DNA from 3 places in the Kitasatospora sp. NPDC056446 genome. Region 1 is predicted to be linked to each of the others. Evidence: predicted binding sites of a transcription regulator. Region 1 holds the regulator's gene; each other region holds the start of a gene.
What was found. The regulator HrcA, encoded in region 1, represses chaperone genes, less so after heat shock. The targets are predictions, from matches to a motif close to TTNGCACTCNGNNNNNCNGAGTGCNAA.
Positions count from the first base shown of each region.

Region 1 (7,282 bases):
ACGCCCAGGCCCTCGCCGAGGGCCGCACCCCGGGGCTGGGCCGCGAGGTCCTGGGCGACGAGGACCGCCGGGTCGAGCGCATCCTGCTCGAACTGCGCCTGGTCGAGGGCGTCGCGCTGGACCTCCTCACCGGCACCGGCCGCGAGGCCGCCGCCAAGGCCCTCGCCGACGGCCTCCTGGACCCGGGCCCGTACGAGCGGGGTCGCGCCGCGCTCACCCTCCAGGGGCGGCTGCTGGCGGACGCGGTGGTACGTGACCTGGTGGACTGAGTGTCGTTAACGTGGTGTCAGCCGTCGGAGGGAGCGCGCAATGACCGCCATCGATGACCGGGTGACGGGGATCTTCGAGAACCTGGAGGTCCCCGAAGGCTTCAAGGCCGAGCTCATCAGGGGGGAAATCGTGATGATGGCCGGGCCGGACCTGGTCCACAACATCATTGTCGAAGCCATTCGGGACCAACTCCCCCGGACGCGGTGGCACCGCTTGACCACCCAGGACATCGATCTCCCGGGCCTGACGAGTGAGCCTCAGCCGGACCTGGTCGTGTTCGAACGGGAGGCGTTCGAAGGCCCCGGTCGACTGGTTCCCGCGCCCGTTCTGGCCCTGGTGGTCGAGGTCGTCTCCAGGACCAGTGTTCTCCGCGACTACCGGACCAAGCGGGAGTTGTACGCCGAGGGCGGGATTCCCGTGTACCTGGTCGTCGACCCGATCAAGGCCGTCTGCGTGCTCCTCACCGAGCCGACCCGGGCGAGCGCCTCGGGGATGCCGGACTACGTGTCCGAGCGGACCACCAAGTTCGGCGAGCCGATTCCGGTGGACCTGCTGGGCGTCACGCTCGACACCTCGGAGTTCCAGACCTACGCGTGACGGGCGGCCCGCCCCTCCGGAGCCGCGACGCGGCGGTCCCGCGTCGCCGTGCCGCCGCGCTCGTCCGCGGTTCGGGACACGGCGACCTCCGGAGACGGGGTCGAACCGGGAGAGTGTCCCGTTCGCGGGGTCACTCCGGAAGCGTCACGAAGTCGATCAGTTCCTCGACCCGGCCGAGCAGTTCGGGTTCCAGGTCCTTGTAGGTGTCGACCTTCGACAGGATGTGCTTCCAGGCCGCCGGGGTGTCCGCCGGCCAGCCGAGGCGGCGGCAGGTGCCCTCCTTCCAGTCCTCGCCGCGGGGGACGGCGGGCCAGCCGGGGATGCCGACGCTCGACGGCTTCACGGCCTGCCAGATGTCGATGTAGGGGTGGCCGACGACCAGCACGGACTCGCCGGTGACCTGCCCGGCGATCCGGTGCTCCTTGGTGCCGGGGAGCAGGTGGTCGACCAGGACGCCGAGGCGGCGGCCCGGGCCGGGGGCGAAGCCGGCGACGATCGCGGGCAGGTCGTCGATGCCCCGCAGGTACTCCACGACGACGCCCTCGACGCGCAGGTCGTCGCCCCAGACCCGCTCGACCAGCTCGGCGTCGTGGCGGCCCTCGACGTAGATCCGGGACTCGCGGGCGACCCGGGCGCGGGCGCCCCGGACGGCGACCGAGCCGGAGGCGGTGCGCCCGGCCCCGGCCCCGACGTCGCGCCCGGCGGGGGCCGGACCGGCCGGGCGGACCAGGGTGACGACCCGGCCCTCCAGCAGGAAGCCGCGCGGGACCAGCGGGAACACCCGGTGCTTGCCGAAGCGGTCCTCCAGGGTGACGGTGAACCCCTCGGCGGTCTTCTCGCAGCGCACCACGGCCCCGCAGAAGCCGCCGGCCGCCTCCTCGACCACCAGGTCCCGCTCGGCGGGCACCTCCGGGGCGGGGGCCTGTTTCTTCCACGGCGGGGTCAGGTCGGGTCCGTACTGGCGGCTGCGCATACGGGTGATCATAGGGACGGCGGACGGGCCGTCAGAGGCCCGGCGCGCCCCAGACCGGGAACCAGCGGGACAGGTCCTTCTCCAGCCGCAGGTCGTTCCCCAGCATCGCGTTGACCTGGAGTTCCAGCGGGCTGTTGCGCCGCTCCCCGCCGCCGGGCATCGGTGCGAAGGGGTAGAAGGTACCTCGCTTGTAGAGGTACACCAGGGCCAGCGACTGCTCCTGGGCGTCGCCGCCCGCGTCGTTTCGACGGAAGCCCACCAGCGAGCAGAGCAGCTGCGGGCCGAAGCCGTTCGCCTCCAGCTCGCTGTTGACGGCGTGCAGGTCGTTCACCAGCTCCGGCAGCTCCCCGGGGGAGTGCCGGGCGAGCAGCCAGGAGTAGCCGTAGCCGTCCTTGGAGGCCTCCACCGGGACGCCGCCGCGCCCGGTGTCGGCGTCCAGCAGGGCCCGGACCTGCTCCTCGACCTGGCCGAAGGCCGCGCCCTCGACGGCCGCGAAGCAGACCGAGCCGAGCCCGGTCGGCGTGAAGCCGGCCCCGGCCTCCAGGGTGAGCGCGGCGGACGGCACGCCGAACAGCTGGTCGAGGTCGGGTTTGACGGGCTTGGTGCGGCCGAACAGGGTGTCCAGGATTCCCACGGCGGTCCTTCCGGGTCGGGGGTCAGCGGCCGAGCTGCTCGGAGATCTTCGCCAGCTGCTCCAGCCGCTTCTCCAGCGACGGGTGGGTGGAGAGCAGCTGGGAGGCGGTCTCCTTGGCGCTGAGCGCGGGGGCGAAGTAGAAGGCGTTGTACGGCTGCGCCTGGCGCAGGTCCTTGCTGGGGATGGCCGCGATCTGCCCGGTCACCTTGGTGAGGGCCGAGGCGAGCGCGCTGGGCCGGCCGGTGAGCTGGGCGGCGGCGCGGTCGGCGGCCAGCTCGCGGTAGCGGGAGAGCAGCCGGGTGAGCAGGAAGCTGATCGCGTAGACGACCATCGAGACCAGCGGGATGACCAGGGCCGCGATGGCCGCGTTCTGGTCGTTGCTGTTGCGGTTGCCGCCCATGAACCCGCCGTACATGGCGATCCGGGTCATCGCCCCGGCGAGCACGCCGAGGAAGCCGGCGATCGTCATCACCGCGACGTCCCGGTGGGCGACGTGGGACAGCTCGTGGGCGAGGACGCCCTCCAGTTCCTCGGGTTCCAGGCGGCGCAGCAGGCCGGTGGTCACGCAGACCACCGCGTTCTGCGGGTTGCGGCCGGTGGCGAAGGCGTTCGGCATGTCGTTGTCGGCGACCGCCACGCGGGGCTTGGGCATGTCGGCCAGCGCGCAGAGCCGGTCGATCGTGCCGTGCAGTTGGGGGTACTCCTCCGGGGACACCGTGCGGGCGCCCATCGCCCGCTCGGTGATCTTGTCGCTGAACCAGAACTGGGCCACGAACAGCCCGCCGGAGATCAGGACGATCAGCGGCCAGGCGCCGCGCAGCAGCGCGATCAGCAGGCCGGTGAAACCGACGTACAGCAGCCCGATCACGAACATCGTCACGACCATGCGGCCGGTCAGGCCGCGGTCGGGTGCGAAACGGGTGTGCTGGCCCGAGCTCGACATCGCTTGCTCCTCCATTCGCCGTCGCTTCCGATGCTGCCACCCGGACGGCCCCGGGGCACCACCCGCGCGCCGGGAACCGGTGAACGGCCGGCGCCTCGCGGGCCGTACCCGGAACTGCGGGCAGGATCACCCCGGTCGGGCCGTTCCTGCGGTAGGACCCGGGCCGTACACTGGCAGGTACGGTTCTGGCACTCGTAGGTTCAGAGTGCCAAGCCGGGGCCTCCCGGAGCGCCCGCAGCAGCACACAGGGACACAGACGGACAACGTGCGAAGACGGAGGTGCGTGCCCCATGGCCGGAGAGGTCCGCCAGCTGGACGAACGCAAGCTCGCCGTGCTCCGCGCGATCGTGCAGGACTACGTGGGCACCGAGGAGCCGGTCGGCTCCAAGGCCCTGGTGGAACGGCACAACCTCGGGGTCTCGCCGGCGACCGTCCGCAACGACATGGCGGCGCTGGAGGAGGAGGGCTACATCCACCAGCCGCACACCAGTGCCGGCCGGATCCCCACCGACAAGGGGTACCGCCTCTTCGTCGACAAGCTCGCCGAGATCAAGCCGATGACCGCGCCCGAGCGCCGGGCCATCCGGCACTTCCTGGACGGCGCGGTCGACCTGGACGACGTGGTGGCACGCACCGTGCGGCTGCTCGCCCAGCTGACCCGGCAGGTCGCGGTGGTGCAGTACCCCTCGCTGACGCGCTCCACCGTCCGGCACATCGAGCTGGTGGCGCTGGCCCCGGCCAAGGTGATGCTGGTCCTGATCACCAACACCGGCCGGGTCGAGCAGCGGATGGTCGACTGCCCGGGCCCGGTCGGCGAGACGGTCCTGGCGGACCTGCGGGCCGCGATCAACGCGAGAGCGGCCGGCCGGCGCCTCCCCGAGGTCCCCGGGCTGCTGGAAGAGCTCCCGGCGGCGTTCGAGCAGGCCGACCGGCCGACCGTGACCACGGTCCTCGCGACCCTGTTCGAGACGCTCGCGGAACAGAACGAGGAACGGATCATGCTGGCCGGCACGGCCAACCTGACCCGCTTCGGGCACGACTTCCCGCTCACCATCCAGCCGGTGCTCGAAGCCCTGGAGGAGCAGGTCATCCTGCTCCGCCTCCTGGGTGAGACCACGGACGCCGCGATGACGGTCCGGATCGGGCGGGAGATCGCCTACGAGGGGCTGAATTCCACCTCGGTCGTGTCCGTCGGTTACGGTTCGGGCGACGAGAGCGTGGCCAAACTGGGCGTGATCGGTCCGACCCGGATGGACTACCCGGGCACAATGGGGGCGGTGCGGGCGGTGGCGCGGTACGTGGGCCAGATCCTGGCCGAGTCGTAGCAAACGCCGCTGTTGCACGGGCAACGGCGGTGACCAGTCGCAGCACTACTACAGGCGGAACAAGCGGAGCATTTGGTGGCCACGGACTACTACGCGGTACTCGGCGTCCGACGGGATGCGGGGCAGGACGAGATCAAGAAGGCGTTCCGGCGCCTGGCACGCGAACTGCACCCGGACGTCAACCCGGACCCGAAGACGCAGGAGCGGTTCAAGGAGATCAACGCCGCCTACGAGGTGCTCTCCGATCCGCAGAAGCGCCAGGTCTACGACCTCGGCGGCGACCCGCTGTCCCCGGGCGGCGGCGGAGCGGGCGGCTTCGGCGCGGGCGCGGCGGGCTTCGGCTTCTCCGACATCATGGACGCCTTCTTCGGCGCCGCGGCCGGCCAGCGCGGACCGCGCTCGCGCACCCGCCGGGGCCAGGACGCCATGATCCGGCTGGAGATCACCCTGGAGGAGGCCGCCTTCGGCACCACCAAGGAGCTCCAGGTCGACACGGCCGTCACCTGCACCACGTGCAGCGGCGAGGGCGCGGCCCCCGGCACCTCCGCGCAGACCTGCGACATGTGCCGCGGCAAGGGCGAGGTCTCCCAGGTCACCCGGTCCTTCCTGGGCCAGGTCATGACCTCCCGGCCCTGCCCGCAGTGCCAGGGCTTCGGCACCGTCGTGCCGACCCCGTGCCCGGAGTGCGCCGGCGACGGCCGGGTCCGCGCCCGCCGCACGCTGACCGTCAAGATCCCGGCCGGTGTCGACAACGGCACCCGGATCCAGCTGGCCGGCGAGGGCGAGGTCGGCCCCGGCGGCGGCCCGCCCGGCGACCTGTACGTCGAGATCGCCGAGACCAGCCACACCATCTTCCAGCGGCGCGGGGACGACCTGCACTGCACCGTCACCATCCCGATGACGGCGGCCTCGCTCGGCACCCAGGTGCCGCTGCAGACCCTGGACGGCATGGAGGAGATCGACATCCGGCCCGGCACCCAGTCCGGCCAGTCGATCCCGCTGCACGGCCGGGGCATCACCCACCTGCGCGGCGGCGGCCGGGGCGACCTGATAGTGCACGTCGAGGTGAAGACGCCGACCAAGCTCGACCCCGAGCAGGAGGACCTGCTGCGCCGTCTCGCGGTGCTGCGCGGCGAGGAGCGGCCGTCCGGCCAGTTCGCGCCGGGCCAGCAGGGGCTCTTCTCCCGCCTGAAGGACGCCTTCAACGGCCGGTAGCCGTCCGGGAGGGGGTGCCGGGGATCCCGCCCGGCACCCCCTTCGCGTTCCCGTTCCCGCCTGACCCCCTCCGGAGGACCACCCCATGACCGCGCCCGTCTTCGTCGTCGAGACCGAGCGGATCGCCGCCGCCGTGCCCGGCACCGTGGTGCGCCTGGACGGCCCGGAGGGTCGGCACGCGGCCGCGGTCAAGCGGCTGGAGGCCGGCGAGGCGGTGACCCTCGCCGACGGCCTGGGCCTCGGCGTCGACGGGACGGTCGCCGCCGTCCTCGGCAAGGACGCGGTGGACGTGGCGGTCACCGCCGTGCGCCGGGAGCCGGAGCCCGCGCCGCGGATCGTCGTCGTCCAGGCGCTGCCCAAGGGCGACCGCGGCGAGCTGGCCGTGGAGACCATGACCGAGGTCGGCGTCGACGTGGTGATCCCGTGGGCGGCCTCGCGCTGCATCACCCAGTGGAAGGGCGAGCGCGGCGCCAAGGCGCTCGCCAAGTGGCGGGCCACCGCCCGGGAGGCGGGCAAGCAGTCGCGCCGGCTGCGCTTCCCCGAAGTGCGCGACCTGATGACCACCCGGCAGCTGGCGCCGGTCCTGGCCGGGGCCGGGTTCGCCGCCGTGCTGCACGAGGAGGGCGCCGAGCCGCTGGCGCACGCCGCGCTGCCGACGGCCGGGGACCTCGTGCTGGTGGTCGGCCCGGAGGGCGGGGTCTCCCCGGAGGAGCTGGCCGCCTTCGCCGAGGCGGGGGCCGGACCGTACCGGCTGGGCCCCTCGGTGCTGCGCACCTCCACCGCCGGGGTTGCCGCCGGCGCGCTGCTGCTGGGGCGCACCGGCCGCTGGTCCTGAGGCCGCGGCGGCCCGCGACGGCCCTGGCCGGCCCTCGCCGGAGCGTTCCGGCGAGGGCCGCGCCGACGGCCCGTACTACGGCCCGCCCGGCCGGTCCAGCCGGTTCGCCCGAGGGGCGCGACTCTGCCGAAAAGCCCGGCGGCCCGTCCGCGTCCGTGCCTACCCTGGCCGCGTGACGGACTCCCTGAGCACCTCCTCGGGCGCCTACCTGCGCCACCCCCACCTGCACGGCGACCTGGTCGCCCTCGTCGCCGAGAACGACCTCTGGCTCGCCCCGCTGGAGGGCGGCCGGGCCTGGCGGCTGACGGCCGACCACCTGCCGGTCCAGGACGCCCGGTTCTCCCCGGACGGGCGGCAGATCGCCTTCACCTCCACCCGGGACGGCGCGCCGGAGGTGCACGTGGTGCCGGTGGACGGCGGGCCGTCCCGCCGGCTCACCCACTGGGGCAGCGCCCAGACCCGGGTGCTCGGCTGGACGGCCGACGGCCGC
Region 1 covers NZ_JBHTRF010000083.1:19,791-27,072, forward strand. Annotated here, with positions in the region: gene hemW (radical SAM family heme chaperone HemW) at 1-269, shown strand, start outside; gene ACFQ6N_RS33905 (Uma2 family endonuclease) at 310-867, shown strand; gene ACFQ6N_RS33910 (DUF3097 domain-containing protein) at 998-1,840, opposite strand; gene ACFQ6N_RS33915 (hypothetical protein) at 1,872-2,474, opposite strand; gene htpX (zinc metalloprotease HtpX) at 2,497-3,417, opposite strand; gene hrcA (heat-inducible transcriptional repressor HrcA) at 3,708-4,742, shown strand; gene dnaJ (molecular chaperone DnaJ) at 4,818-5,957, shown strand; gene ACFQ6N_RS33935 (16S rRNA (uracil(1498)-N(3))-methyltransferase) at 6,043-6,792, shown strand; gene ACFQ6N_RS33940 (S41 family peptidase) at 6,965-7,282, shown strand, end outside.

Region 2 (7,282 bases), on a different contig from region 1:
CCAGCAGCGCTGCGACCGGGCCGGCATCCGGCTGCGGGTGCCCCGGCCGGGCCTGTGCACCGACAACGGCGCGATGGTCGCGGCGCTGGGCGCCGAGATGGTCTGGCGCGACCGCAGGCCGTCCGCGCTCGACCTGTCCGCCGACTCCTCGCTGCCGGTGACCGAGGCGCACGTGCCCGCCGCGGACACCGGGCACGGGGACGTCCACGGCCAGGCCTACCGGGCCCTCGGCGGCGGCGCCGCATGACCGTCGCCGCGATGTGGGAGGCCCGGGCGGCGGACGGCCGGGGCGCCGAACTCGGTGCCTGGGTGCGGGGGACGGCGCTGCCCGCGCTGCGCGGCACCGCCGGGCTGGAGCGCGCCGAACTGTTCGGCGCCGCCGGGGACCGGGTCCTGCTGATCACCTGGTGGAGCGGTGAGCCGGTGCCGGTCGCCGACCCGCCGGCCGGACTCCTCGGCCGCCCGGTGCACCGCTGGTCCTTCACCAGCGAGCACGTCGAGTAGGCCCGGCGGCGTCCGGCCGCCCCCGCCGGACGGGCCGCACGGACCCGGCCGCGCCGGACGGGCGGCCCCCGCAGGGAACCGCGGCCCCGGCCGCTACCGTGCATAGCTGAGAGAAGGCTGGACGGGAACCGGGAGCGCGGTGCGGTGAGCAGGGACGGTCGGAGCAGGACCAGGACCAGGACGTACGCGGCGGGGGCGCTGGCGCTGCTGGCCTTCGCCACCGCGTGCGGGGACAACGGCGGAGGCGGCGGCGCCGCGCCCGCCGCCGGTACGACGACGACACCGGCCGGGCCCCGGCCCACCGGCGCCGCACCGGCCGGTACGGCCGCCACCCCCGGCGCCACGGCCCCGGCGGGCGGGGACGCGGCGGCCTGGGCGAAGTGGAAGCTCACCCCGCTGGCGTCCGCCCCGGCACCGCCCGCGGACAAGCCGGTCAAGCTCGAACGGACCGGCCCGGTGCCGGTGTTCAGCGACGTGAAGACGAGCGACAAGGTCGTCTTCATCACCATCGACGACGGCGCCGAGAAGGACCCGAAGTTCGTCGAGATGCTGACCGACCTCAAGGTGCCGATCTCGATGTTCCTGACCAGGGACATCGTCAAGAACGACTACGGCTACTTCAAGCCGCTCCAGGCGCTGGGCAACCACATCCAGAACCACACCGTGGACCACCCGGTGATGAGCAAGATCCCGCCGGAGAAGCAGAAGTCCGAGATCTGCGACGACCAGTCCGCGCTCACCCAGCAGTACGGCACCGCGCCGCTGCTGTTCCGGCCGCCGTTCGGGGACGGCGCCAACACCCCGACGCTCAACACCTCGGTGCAGGAGTGCGGCCCGCGCGCGATCGTGCTGTGGCGCGAGTCGATGCAGATCCACGACATGCAGTACCAGGCGGCGGACAAGAAGCTGAAGCCCGGCGACATCATCCTGGCCCACTTCCGCGGCCCCAAGGAGCTCAAGGGCGCCACGATGACCCAGATGTTCGGCGACCTGCTGGCCCGGATCCAGGAGCAGGGCTTCTCGGTGGCCCGGCTGGAGGACTACATCCAGGCACCGGCCTCCTGACCGTCAGGAGGCCCGGACCGGCTGCCCCAGCATCATCAGCGGGCCGTTGTCGGTGCGGCTGAGGATCACCGTGACGGAGTTCGGCCCGGAGGGCTTGAGCTGGCGGCGCAGTTCCTCCGGGGTGATCGCCATCCCGCGCTTCTTGATCACCACCGTGCCGACCGCGCGCTCGCGCAGCAGCGCCTTCAGCTTCTTGATGTGGAAGGGCAGCACGTCGGTGAGCTCGAAGGCGTGCGCGTACGGGGTGGCCACCAGCTCGTCCGAGGTCACGTAGGCGATCTTGGGGTCGATCAGCCGGCCGCCGACCTGCCCGGCCACCTCGGCCACCAGGTGGGCCCGGATCACCGCGCCGTCCGGCTCGTACAGGTAGCGACCGACCGGGCCGGCCGGCGGGTCGGGCAGGTCGCCGCCGGTCAGGGTGGCGCCCTGCGGCAGCAGGGTGGCGCGGTGCGGGGCGGCGGCCCCGGTGCCGAACCAGAGCACCGCCTCCTTGACGTCGCCGTGGTCGGAGACCCACTCGGCCTCGGCGTCCTCGGGGACGGCCTCGTGCGGGATGCCCGGCGCGACCTTCAGTGCCCCGATCGGGGTCCGCCGGCCGGCCGCGATCGCCCAGGAGAGCGGCGGGGCGTACGCCTCGGGGTCGAACACCCGGCCGCGCGAGGTCCGGCGGGCCGGGTCGGTGAACACCGCGTCGTAACCGGTGACGTCCACCTCGGCGACGTCCGCGCAGCGCACCTCGACCAGCTCGGACAGGCCCAGCGCGGCGGCGTTCGCGGCGGTGGCGGCACAGGCCTCCGGGTCCCGGTCGACGGCCAGCACCTCGATGCCGGCCCGGGCGAGCGCCAGCACGTCCCCGCCGATGCCGCAGCACAGGTCCGCGAGCCGCCGTACGCCCAGCCCGGCGAACCGCCTGGCCCGCCACTCGGCCACGCTGCGCCGGGTGGACTGCTCGACCCCGTTGGGCGTGAAGTACATCAGGTCGGCGTCCGCCCCGAACTTCGCCCGCGCCCGCTGCCGCAGCCGCGCCTGCCCGAAGGCCGCCGACACCAGCTCCGCCGGGTGCCCCCGGCGCAGCCGGGTCGCCAGCGCCAGCTCCTCCTCGGGGGTGAACTCGCGCAGTTCGGCGAGCAGGGCCTGGCCCTCGGGGGTCAGCAGCGGCTGGAGGTTCTCGGTTTCCACGGCGCCATTCTCGCCGGTCGGCCGGGCGGCCACCCGCCGCGGACGGCGTTCACCGGCCGATGACGGGGATGCCGGAGGCCGTCCAGCCGACGAGCAGCACCAGCGGCAGCGCGGCCACGGTGGCGTACGGCGTCACCCGGTAGCCGCCCCGCCGGGTGCTCCGGAAGGTCAGCGTCAGCAGCACGAGCATGACCGCGACGCCGAAGACGTCCAAGAGCACCGTCAGGGGGTGGTGCAGGGCGAGGAACTTCAGCACGTTCAACACGATCGTTCCGAGGAACGCGACCACCGCGGTGGCCGCGAGCATCACCGCGGCGAGCACCAGGTCCGCCGCCCAGTGGATCCGCCGGGGCTCGGGCGCGGCCTGGGGCCGGTTCACCGTCACCGGACGTCCCCGGTGGGGAGCGGGCTCGGCGACGGCAGGGCGGGGGCGGCGTCCTTCGGCCGGGACGGGCCGGGACGCACCGGGAGCGATGTCATGGCAGGAGTCTGGCGGAGTCCGGCTTTCCCGTACACGAGTTCGGCGGAGTCGACCGTGAGCGAGGGCTTCCGGGGCGCGCCGTTGGCACTCTGGTTGACTGAGTGCTAACACGGGCCTATGGTCGTCCTTGGCACTCCCCACCGTGGGAGTGCTAACGCGAAAACGTGTGTCTGACCCCCGCGACGGCAGGCCCGCAGGTTCGCCAACTACCCGTTAGAAGGCCCCGTAATCTCCGAAGGGGAGCTCGGACGTGACCACCAGCAGCAAGGTTGCCATCAAGCCGCTCGAGGACCGCATTGTGGTCCAGCCGCTCGACGCCGAGACCACCACGGCCTCCGGCCTGGTTATCCCGGACACCGCCAAGGAGAAGCCCCAGGAGGGCGTCGTCCTGGCTGTCGGCCCGGGCCGCTTCGAGGACGGCCAGCGTCTGCCGCTCGACGTCGCCGTCGGTGACATCGTCCTGTACTCGAAGTACGGCGGCACCGAGGTGAAGTACCAGGGCGAGGAGTACCTCGTCCTCTCGGCGCGCGACGTTCTCGCCATCATCGAGAAGTAAGTCGTTCTGACCCGCCCCGGATCCGTGTCCCAGTGACAGGGGCCCGGGGCGTGGTTGTTGGTTCACGTAGTTCGGCGGCCGGTGGGCCTGCCGCAGCCCCGAGGGAATAGGGAACATGGCGAAGATCCTGCAGTTCGACGAGGACGCCCGCCGCTCGCTGGAGCGCGGTGTCAACAAGCTGGCCGACACCGTCAAGGTGACCATCGGCCCCAAGGGCCGCAACGTCGTCATCGACAAGAAGTTCGGCGCCCCGACCATCACCAACGACGGTGTCACCATCGCCCGTGAGGTCGAGCTGGACGACCCGTACGAGAACCTTGGCGCGCAGCTCGTCAAGGAGGTCGCCACCAAGACCAACGACGTCGCGGGTGACGGCACCACCACCGCCACCGTGCTGGCCCAGGCCCTGGTCAACGAGGGTCTGCGCAACGTCGCCGCCGGTGCCGGCCCGGCCGCCCTGAAGAAGGGCATCGACAAGGCCGTCGCCGCCGTCTCCGAGCACCTGCTGTCCATCGCCCGCGAGATCGAGGGCAAGGACGACGTCGCCGCCGTCGCGTCCCTCTCCGCGCAGGACACCCAGGTCGGCGAGCTGATCGCCGAGGCGATCGACAAGGTCGGCAAGGACGGTGTCATCACCGTCGAGGAGTCGAACACCTTCGGCGTGGAGCTGGACTTCACCGAGGGCATGCAGTTCGACAAGGGCTACCTGTCGCCGTACTTCGTCACCGACGCGGAGCGGCAGGAGGCGGTCCTGGAGGACCCGTACATCCTGATCAACCAGGGCAAGATCTCCTCCATCCAGGAGCTGCTGCCGCTGCTGGAGAAGATCCTCCAGGGCGGTGCCTCCAAGCCGCTGCTGATCATCGCCGAGGACGTCGACGGCGAGGCGCTGTCGACCCTGGTCGTGAACAAGATCCGCGGCACCTTCAACGCCGTCGCCGTCAAGGCCCCGGGCTTCGGCGACCGCCGCAAGGCGATCCTCGGCGACCTGGCCACCCTCACCGGCGGCACGGTCATCTCCGAGGAGGTCGGCCTCAAGCTCGACCAGGTCGGCGTCGACGTGCTGGGCACCGCCCGCCGCGTGACCATCACCAAGGACGAGACCACGGTCGTCGACGGTGCCGGTGACGCCGAGGCCGTGGCCGGCCGCGTCGCCCAGATCAAGGGCGAGATCGCCGCCACCGACTCCGACTGGGACCGCGAGAAGCTGCAGGAGCGCCTGGCCAAGCTGGCCGGCGGCGTCTGCGTCATCAAGGTCGGCGCCGCCACCGAGGTGGAGCTGAAGGAGCGCAAGCACCGCCTGGAGGACGCCATCTCGGCGACCCGTGCCGCGGTCGAGGAGGGCATCGTCGCCGGCGGCGGCGCCTCCCTGGTCCACGCCCAGAAGGTGCTGGACGGCGGCCTGGGCCTGTCGGGCGACGAGGCGACCGGTGTCGCGGTCGTCCGCAAGGCGCTCGCCGAGCCGCTGCGCTGGATCGCCCAGAACGCCGGCCTCGAGGGCTACGTCATCACCCACAAGGTCGCCGAGCTGGAGGCGGGCTTCGGCTACAACGCCGCCACCGGCGAGTACGGCGACCTGCTGAAGGCCGGCGTCATCGACCCGGTCAAGGTCACCCGCTCCGCCCTGGAGAACGCCGCCTCGATCGCCTCCCTGCTCCTCACCACCGAGACCCTCGTGGTGGAGAAGAAGGAAGAGGAGGCCGACGCCGGTCACGGCCACGGTCACGGCCACTCGCACTGAGGCCCGAACGACTGACCGGAGGCCCGGTCCGCGCCCCGCGAGGGGTGGCGGGCCGGGCCTCCGGCTGTTACTCGCACGCTCGCCTCCGGGGCGCTTTGGGCCCGGTGCCGACGGTCGGCGCTCCCTCGCTCTCCCCCAGCCTTCGGCCGGGGGGACCCCCATCTCGCTCCCTCGCTTCTCCCTTTCGGCACCGGCGCGCCCCTTCGGCTCGGGGCGGGGGGCGCCCGTCAGCCTTCTGCCGCCCTTGAGGCTTCAACTATCAGTAGAATTTTGCAGAACGCAAAGATTGCCTTATAACTAAGGCATGATCGAGGCCCGCCACCTGCGCGTTCTGCGTGCCGTCGCACGCACCGGCTCCTTCTCCGCCGCCGCTCGCGAGCTGGGCTGTACACAGCCCGCCATCAGCCAGCAGATGAAGGCCCTGGAGAAGTCCGTCGACACCCCGCTGGTGGTCCGCTCGGGCCGCGGGATGCAGCTCAGCGAGGCCGGGCGGGTGCTGCTCAAGCATGCCACCGGGATCCTGGCCGGGCTCTCCGCCGCCGAGGAGGAGGTGGCCGCGATCGCCGGGCTGCGGGCCGGCCGGGTGCGGCTGGTCTCCTTCCCGACCGCGAGTTCCACCCTGGTGCCGCCCGCGGTCGCCCGGCTGCGGGACAGCCATCCGGGGGTGCGCGTGTCGCTGGTCGAGGCGGAGCCGCCGGAGTCGCTGGCGATGCTGCGCGGCGGCGAGTGCGAGATCGCGCTGGCCTTCCGCTACCCGCAGTCCGACGGCGGCGCCGCGCTGCCGGCGCCCGCGCACGGTACGCCGCGCGAGGCGCGCGCCGAGGCCAATCTGGAGGCGCAGCAGCTGACGGCCGGGACGGACTGGTCCGACCTGGTGGCCACCCCGCTGCTGGACGACCCGCTGGTGGGCCTGCTGCCCGCCGCCCACCCGCTGGCCGGGCGGAGTGGACCGGTGGGGCTGTCCGAGCTGGCGGGGGAGCAGTGGATCGCCGGCTGCCCGCAGTGCCGGGGGCACCTGGTGGAGCTGTGCGCCGGGGCGGGCTTCGAGCCCCGGATCGACTTCGCGACGGACGACTACCCGGCGGTGGTCGGCCTGGTGGCGGCCGGGCTGGGGGTGGCGGTGTTGCCCCGGCTGGCGTTGCAGTCGGTGCGCCCTGACGGCGTGTCGACGGTGCCGGTGCGGACGGCCGCGGGGGTGCCGGCGGTGCGCCAGGTGGTGGCGCTGACGCTGCCCGACCTGGCCGAGGTCCCGGCCGTGGCGCTGATGCTGGAGCGGCTGGCGGGGGCGGCCGCCCGCTGACGGCGGGTGGCGGCGGGTGACGGGGGACCCGCACCGTCGGTGACCGGCTTGAGGCGCCGCGAAGAAACGTTTCTTCACGGCGCACCGGGGAGGCGGGTCTAGTGCCGCGCGATCGCCGGCGGGGTCAGCGGGACCTCCACCAGCCGGTGCCGCGAGCGTCCCAGCATCTCCTCGCGCTCGTCCTCGGTCATCCCGCCCCAGACGCCGTACGGCTCGCGGACCGCCAGCGCGTGCGCCGCGCACTCGGCGATCACCGGGCAGCGCATGCAGACCTCCTTGGCGCTGGCCTCGCGCGAACTGCGCGCGGCCCCTCGCTCGCCCTCGGGGTGGAAGAAGAGCGAGCTGTCCACGCCACGGCAGGCTGCGGAGAGCTGCCAGTCCCAGAGGTCCGCGTTGGGACCGGGGAGGCGGGAGAAATCTGCCATGGCTCATTCCCTTCAGAGGCTGTCGGCCGTC
Region 2 covers NZ_JBHTRF010000019.1:51,237-58,518, reverse strand. Annotated here, with positions in the region: gene tsaD (tRNA (adenosine(37)-N6)-threonylcarbamoyltransferase complex transferase subunit TsaD) at 1-247, shown strand, start outside; gene ACFQ6N_RS14535 (hypothetical protein) at 244-504, shown strand; gene ACFQ6N_RS14530 (polysaccharide deacetylase family protein) at 649-1,569, shown strand; gene ACFQ6N_RS14525 (methyltransferase domain-containing protein) at 1,573-2,748, opposite strand; gene ACFQ6N_RS14520 (hypothetical protein) at 2,798-3,133, opposite strand; gene groES (co-chaperone GroES) at 3,480-3,785, shown strand; gene groL (chaperonin GroEL) at 3,901-5,526, shown strand; gene ACFQ6N_RS14505 (LysR family transcriptional regulator) at 5,831-6,826, shown strand; gene ACFQ6N_RS14500 (WhiB family transcriptional regulator) at 6,925-7,251, opposite strand.
Region 2: the regulator HrcA is predicted to act here: its motif matches at 3,311-3,337, upstream of groES (co-chaperone GroES).

Region 3 (7,282 bases), on a different contig from region 1:
ACCCGCGCAGCGGGCTCCCGCTGCTGGACCTCATCCAGGAGGGCAACGCGGGCCTGGTCCGCGCCGTCGAGAAGTTCGACTACGCCAAGGGCTTCAAGTTCTCCACCTACGCGACGTGGTGGATCCGACAGGCGATCACCCGGTCCATCGCCGACCAGTCCCGCACCATCCGGCTGCCCGTGCACCTGGTGGAGGAGCTGGGGCGGATCCGGCGGGTGCAGCGCGAGAAGTCCAAGGAGCTGGGCCGCGAGCCCGAGCCGGCCGAGATCGCGGCCGAGTTGGACACCACCGAGGCCCGGATCAAGGACGTGCTGGACTGGGCACGGGACCCGGTCAGCCTCAACATGTCGGTCGACGACGAGGGCGAGACCCAGTTCGGCGACCTGGTGGAGGACACCGGGGCGACGTCCCCCGAGGACGCCGTGATGGTCATGCTCCGCCGCGAGGAGCTGGACGGCCTGATCGGGCGGTTGGACGACCGCACGGCCTCGATCATCCGGTCCCGCTACGGGATGGAGGACGGCCGCGAGCGCACCCTCACCGAGGTGGGCAAGCAGCACGGCCTCACCCGTGAGCGGATCCGCCAGATCGAGAAGCACGCGCTGGCCGAGCTGAAGAAGATCGCCGACCACGCGGGCTTCGAGGCCGCCTGACCGGCCCGACCCCCGACGGCGGCGTGTCGGCCGCCCGGCGGGTCTGCCTGGCCCCACCCGGGCCCTGGTGCGGAGCGCTCCGCACCAGGGCCCGAGGCGTGCCCCGGGGCTCTTAGGCTGGAGGGACAGGACGCGGTGAGCAGGACGAGACGGACGGACGGAGTGGACAGGGTGAGCGAGCAGGGACAGGGACCGGCCGAGACCGCGGGGCACGCCGGGGAGCAGGAGCCGCAGGAGAAGCCCGTGGCCAAGGCCCGGCTGGTCTTCCGGGACCCGCTGGACCAGCAGTCCCGGGACGACACCGACGCCGGCTGGAACGAGCGCTCCGGCGCGGGGGAGAGCGGTGGGCGGGGGCTGGACTGGTACCTGAGCCAGCGCCCGCCGCACCACGGCGGCTGAGGGACGGACGAGGGCGGACGAGGACAGACGAGGACGGACGAAGGCGGGCTAGGACGAGCGAAGACGTACGGGGACGCGGGAACCGTCCGGTGCGTCAGCGCTGCGGCGTGACCAGCGCGTCGCGGATCTCGGTCAGCAGTTGGACCTCCTTGGCTTCGGCCTCCGCCGCCACCTCGGCGGGGGACTTGCGGCGGGCCGCCATCCTGTTCATCGGGATGATCAGGACGAAGTAGACGACGGCCGCGGTGATCAGGAACTGGAGGGCGGCACTGAGCACCGACCCCCACAGGATGAGGATTCCGGACGTGACCTCACCGGTCGGGCTCATCTCGCAGGGCCCCTTGAGGCAGGAACTGTAGGACGCCAGGTCCTTCGTCCCGAATACGCCGACGATCGGATTGATCACGCCCTTGACGAAGGCGTTGACGATGCTGGTGAAAGCCGCACCGATGACCACGGCGACGGCGAGTTCGACGACATTTCCGCGCAGCAGGAATTCCTTGAAGCCCTTCATGCCGCCTCGAACGACGAAGTCGTGCGCCGGTTACGGGTGATCTTCCGCAGGCCCGGATTGACAACCCGTCCGGCCCAAGGCGCCCCCGTCGGGCGGCGGGAGCCCGGCCCGTGCGGGCCCGGACGCGAGCGCGGCCGCCACCGCGAGCAGCACCAGTGCGGGCACCCCGGCCCGCCGCCGCACGGCGCTGCGCCAGCGGTGCCACCCGCCGCAGCCGCGCCGGATCGGCGGGAAGCTCGGCACCTCCTGCCGGGGCGGCACGGTGGGCGCGGGCAGCGGGACGGAGAAGCTCACGGTCGTCATCGACGCACCTCCGAAGGATCGAGCGGCCGGCCCTCTCGCCGGACCGGCTGACGACCCACACGATGCGCGCTTCGCACGGCTCCGGAAAGCCGGTTCCCCCAGCCTGTGGACAACCCCGCCCCTGTGGATAACTTCGTACACCCGTACGAGTCAATCCGCCCTGCCCAAGGTGACGGCGACAGTGGTGACGGCGGCAGTGACGGGTGACGACGACGGCGGTGACGGCGGTGACGGTGCCGCATGGCGGGCGGCCGTACGGCGAAAGCCGGCCGGGGGTATGCGGAAAGGCCCGCCGCCCCCGCATCGAGCGGGGCCGACGGGCCTTTCCGAAGACTGCTGGGCGCCCGGGCCGACTGGTGCCGGGCCGGTTCGCGCCCGGGTCAGCTCGCGGCCGGAGCCGGGCTGGACGGCGTCGAGGAGCCGCTGCCCGAAGCGGACGGAGCGGCGGACGGCGTGGACGGCGTCGAGGAGGTCGACGACGACCCCGAGCCCACCGAGCTGCTGGAGGAGGAGCGGCTGTCGGTCCGGTAGAAACCGGAACCCTTGAACACGACACCCACGGCCGAGAAGACCTTGCGGAGCCGTCCCTGGCAGTCGGGGCACGTGGTCAGCGCCTCGTCGGTGAACTTCTGCACCGCCTCCAGGCCGTTGCCGCACTCGGTGCACTGGTACTGGTACGTGGGCACTTGTCTTCCTCCTGGCACTCTCGCCTGATGAGTGCTAACGATGGTCAATGATGCGGTATTCCGCTGGATCAGTCCAGCGACTCCGGTGTGAGATGCGACCGGACCCGGCCATCGGACCGTCGCCCGCTCAGCCCTTGGCCGCGCCCACCAGCTGTGCGCTGCCCCCGCGCTCCGCCGAGCCCGCGACGACACGCCCCGAGTCCTGGCCGGAACCCGAACCCGAACCAGAGCCGGAAGCCGAACCCGAAGCCGAACCGGAAGCCGGCGCCACCAGCAGGTGCCGCAGCGAGAGCAGCGTGAGCAGCCCCAGCCCGGCGCCGACCACCGGCACCAGGAACCCGGTCGACGGTCCGTGCCCGTCGATCAGCTTCCCGGCCGCCATCGAGCCGACCGCGAGCCCCAGCCCGATGGCCCCGGTCAGCCAGGTGAAGGCCTCCGTCTTGGCGCCGTCCGCGACCAGCGTCTCGACCAGGGTGTAGCCGCTGATCAGGGTCGGTGCGATGGCCAGGCCGCAGACCAGTCCGGCGAGGGTGAGCGCGACCAGGTTCGGCATCGCCCACAGCGTGGAGCAGCCCAGCACCAGCAGCCCGTAGCTGAACAGCATCCGCTGCTGGACGGGCCGCCGCCAGGCGATCACGCCGTACAGCACGCCGGCCAGCATGGAGCCGCCCGCGAAGATCCCGTAGACGGTGCCGCCGGCGGAGTGCTGCCCGACCGAGTCGGCGAAGGCGTTCACCGAGACCTGCATGCCGCCGAACACGGCGCCGACCCCGAGGAAGGTCCCGGCCAGCAGCCGGACGCCGGGGGAGGCGAGGGCCGAGGCGCGCTTCGTGCCGGGCTGCGGCACGATCCGGGCGGGGGCGGTGCGCCGCTGCGCGGCGAAGGCCAGGCCGCCGACGAGGGTCAGCGCGGCCTCGGCGACCAGCGCGGTCGCCGGGTTGGCGAGTGCGGCGATGCCGGAGGCCAGGATCGGGCCGATCACGAAGGTGAACTCGTCCGTCACGGACTCGAAGGCGAACGCGGTGCTCACCCGGGCGGCCGAGGCCTCGGACGGGCCGTCGGCGGTGAACCGGGCGACCCAGCGGGCCCGGACCATCGCGCCGACCTGCGGCACGCTCGCCCCGGCCGGGACGGCGGCCAGGAACAGGCTCCAGGCCGGCGCGTGCCCGAGGGCCAGCGTGATCAGTGCGGCGACGGAGGCCGCGTGGACCAGGACGGTGGGGACGAGTACGGAGGCCTGCCCGTACCGGTCGGCCAGCCGCCCGGTCTGCGGACCGATCAGGGCTTGGGCGACGGCGGCGACGGCGGTGACCGTACCGGCGGTGCCGTACGAGCCGTGGGTCTGGGTGACGAGCAGCAGGATGCCCATGCTGAGCATCGCGTAGGGCAGTCGCGCGACGAGGGCGGGGGCCAGGAAGGTCCAGGCTCCGGGGGTGCGCAGCAGTTCGCCGTACCCGACGCGGGCGGGGGCCTGGGCTGCGCTGGTGGCCGCGGTGGTGTCCGTGGCGCTGTCGACCGTTCGGCGGGCCGTCACGGTCGTCCTTCCTGCTGCCTGGTAGCGCGGCAGGGCATGGTGTGGCCCCGACGGCGCCGAGAGTCGTCCTCTCGCGCGTCGACCGGGGTAGATACCGGGTCCCGGCCCGGTGGGATTGCCGGGGGCCGAACCGCGGCCGCCGAGCGGTCGCGCCAACTCTGCGTCAGGCAGATGCTGGTGGTGGTCTAACGGTAGTTATACGGCGTGGTCGTACCAGCATACAGTTACGCGCGTAGATACCGCCAGCCCACCCCTCCCGGGCGCCCCGGGAGCACCCGGGGATCACCCTGGGAGCGCCCCCGGATCACCCCGGGAGCACCCCGGGAGCGCCGCCCCCCGGGCTCACCGCCCGTTCAGCCACCCCGCGAGCTTGCCGTTCCGGTCGACGGCCCGCAGCCGTCGCTCCGCGGCCTCGCTGACCTCGTCCGTGGTGACCACCAGCAGCTCGTCGCCGCCGCGCAGCACCGTCGCCTTGTCCGGTACGAAGGAGCTGCCCTCGCGCACGACCAGGGTGACCGCCGCCCCCTTGGGCAGCCGCAGTTCGCTGACCTCCACGCCGGACATCCGGGAGGTGGGGGAGAGTGCGACCGAGAGCAGGTGCCCGTGCAGCTTCTCCAGCGGGGCGGACTCGATGCCGAGGTCCTGGCCCATCGCGCCGTCGCCGATCCGCAGCCGCTTGGCGACCCACGGCAGGGTCGGCCCCTGGAGCAGGGTGAAGACGACGACCAGGATGAAGACGATGTTGAACACGTCCTCGGCCTTGTGCGCGCCCGACACCACCGGGATGGTGGCCAGCACGATGGGCACCGCCCCGCGCAGTCCGGCCCAGCTCAGCAGGGCCTGCTCGCGGGCCGGCACCTTGAACGGGGTCAGCGAGACGATCACCGACAGCGGCCGGGCCAGGAAGACCAGCACGGCGCCGATCACCAGCGCGGGCACCACGGCGGAGCCCATGGTCGCGGGCGTGCAGAGCAGTCCGAGCAGGACGAACATGCCGATCTGGCCGATCCACGCCAGCCCGTCGGCGAAGCCGCGGACGGCGGGCCCGTGCGGCAGCTTGGAGTTCCCGAGGATTACCGCGCAGATGTAGACAGCGAGGAAGCCGGAGCCGTGCAGCAGCGCGCCGCCCGCGTAGGCGAGCACGGTGAGCGCCATCACGGCGATCGGGTAGAGGCCCGAGGACGGCAGGGCGACGTGCTTGATCCCGAAGGCGCCGAGCTTGCCGACGGCGAAGCCGATCGCGGCACCGATCGCCAGTTCGGCGACGATCGTGCCGATCATGACGTACCAGGAGTCCAGCTCCCCGGTGGTGGCGAAGGCGACGACCAGGATGACCACGGGCGCGTCGTTGAAGCCGGACTCGGCCTCCAGCAGGCCGGTGAGCCGGTGCGGCAGCGGGACCATCCGCAGGACCGAGAAGACGGCCGCCGCGTCGGTCGAGGAGACTATCGCGCCGAGCAGCAGGGAGGTCCGCCAGTCCAGGCCGACCAGCCAGTGCGCGCCGGCCGCCGTGGCGAAGACGCTGACGCCGACGCCGAGGGTGGCGAGCACGGTGGCGGCCGGTACGACCGGCTTGATCTCGCGCCAGCTGGTCTTGAGGCCGCCCTCGGCCAGGATGACCACGAGTGCCGCGTAGCCGATCACCTGGGTGAGCTCGGCGTTGTTGAAGGTGAAGCCGATCCCGTCCTGGCCCAGTGCCACGCCGATCCCGAGATAGATCAGCAGGCTGGGCAGCCCTGATCGGGTCGAGATCCGGACGGCGACCACCGCGAACAGCAGGATCACGGAGGCTTCGAGAAGGAGCTGGTTCAGGTGGACGACGTTCACGCAGGGGCACCTCGGGCAGGCAAACGGACGGGGTGTCTGGTGGTGCTGTGGGGCCGACCCGTTAAGGAAGCGTCAATGCTCCCCTTGCGGATCGTTACGCAGTCTAACATTTTGCCATATCTTTAGCTTGGTCCCCCGTTCACGGTGCCCGGCCGACTCGGCCTAATGTGGTTCCCTGTCACGGCCGCAGGCCCTGGACACGCCCGTCCGCCCCGAAGTCAGGACCGCAAGGACCCAGATGCCCCGCTCGAAGAAGTTCCGGCGCGCCCGTCTGTTCGTGATCGTGCTGGTCGTGCTGCTGGTGGCCGGCGTCGGCTACGGCGGCTACCGCGGGGTCACCGCGGTCCGCGCGTCCTTCCCGGAGGTCGACGGAAGCGTCAAGGTGGCGGGCCTGAGCGCGCCGGTCGACGTCAAGCGGGACGCCAACGGCATCCCGCAGCTGTACGCCGACACCTCCGAGGACCTGTTCCGCGCCCAGGGCTACGTCCAGGCGCAGGACCGTTTCTGGGAGATGGACGTCCGGCGGCACATCACGGCCGGCCGGCTCTCCGAGATGTTCGGCGACAGCCAGGTCGACACCGACACCTTCATCCGCACCATGGGCTGGCGGCAGGTGGCGCAGAAGGAGTACGACACCAAGCTGGCGCCGGAGACCAAGAAGTACCTCCAGGCCTACGCGGACGGTGTGAACGCCTGGCTCGCCGAGCACCCCGGCGGCGCGAAGGCCTCACTGGAGTTCTCCCTGCTCGGCGTCGCCAACAGCGGCTACACGCCCGAGCAGTGGAGCCCCGTCGACTCGGTGGCCTGGCTCAAGGCGATGGCCTGGAACCTCTCCGGGAACCTCCAGGAGGAGGTCGACCGCTCGCTGCTGGCCCAGGACTTCGGCCCGGACAAGATCGCCGAGCTGTACCCGGACTACCCGTACGCCCGCAACGGCACCATCGTGAAGACCGGCACCGTGAACGGCGACAACTACCGTCCCGCCGACGGCTCCCCGCAGTCCGGCGCCACCGGCACCGCCACCGCCCAGGGCGCGGCCACCACCAAGGCGCTGCTGCAGGGCCTCACCGACCGGATCGACTCGATGCCGCAGATGCTCGGCCGCCCCGGCCAGGGCATCGGCTCCAACTCCTGGGTCGTCGCGGGCACCCACACCACCACCGGCAAGCCGCTGCTGGCCAACGACCCGCACCTCGGCCCCGGCCTGCCCTCGGTCTGGTACCAGATGGGCCTGCACTGCCGGACGTCCTCCCCGGCCTGCCAGTTCGACGTCTCCGGCTTCACCTTCGCGGGCATGCCCGGCGTGGTGATCGGCCACAACAAGGACATCGCCTGGGGCTTCACCAACCTCGGCGCCGACGTGACC
Region 3 covers NZ_JBHTRF010000034.1:11,655-18,936, forward strand. Annotated here, with positions in the region: gene ACFQ6N_RS21735 (sigma-70 family RNA polymerase sigma factor) at 1-653, shown strand, start outside; gene ACFQ6N_RS21740 (hypothetical protein) at 825-1,052, shown strand; gene mscL (large conductance mechanosensitive channel protein MscL) at 1,147-1,566, opposite strand; gene ACFQ6N_RS21750 (hypothetical protein) at 1,597-1,869, opposite strand; gene ACFQ6N_RS21755 (FmdB family zinc ribbon protein) at 2,250-2,555, opposite strand; gene ACFQ6N_RS21760 (MFS transporter) at 2,683-4,089, opposite strand; gene ACFQ6N_RS21765 (potassium/proton antiporter) at 4,432-5,916, opposite strand; gene ACFQ6N_RS21770 (penicillin acylase family protein) at 6,155-7,282, shown strand, end outside.
Region 3: the regulator HrcA is predicted to act here: its motif matches at 2,567-2,593, upstream of ACFQ6N_RS21755 (FmdB family zinc ribbon protein).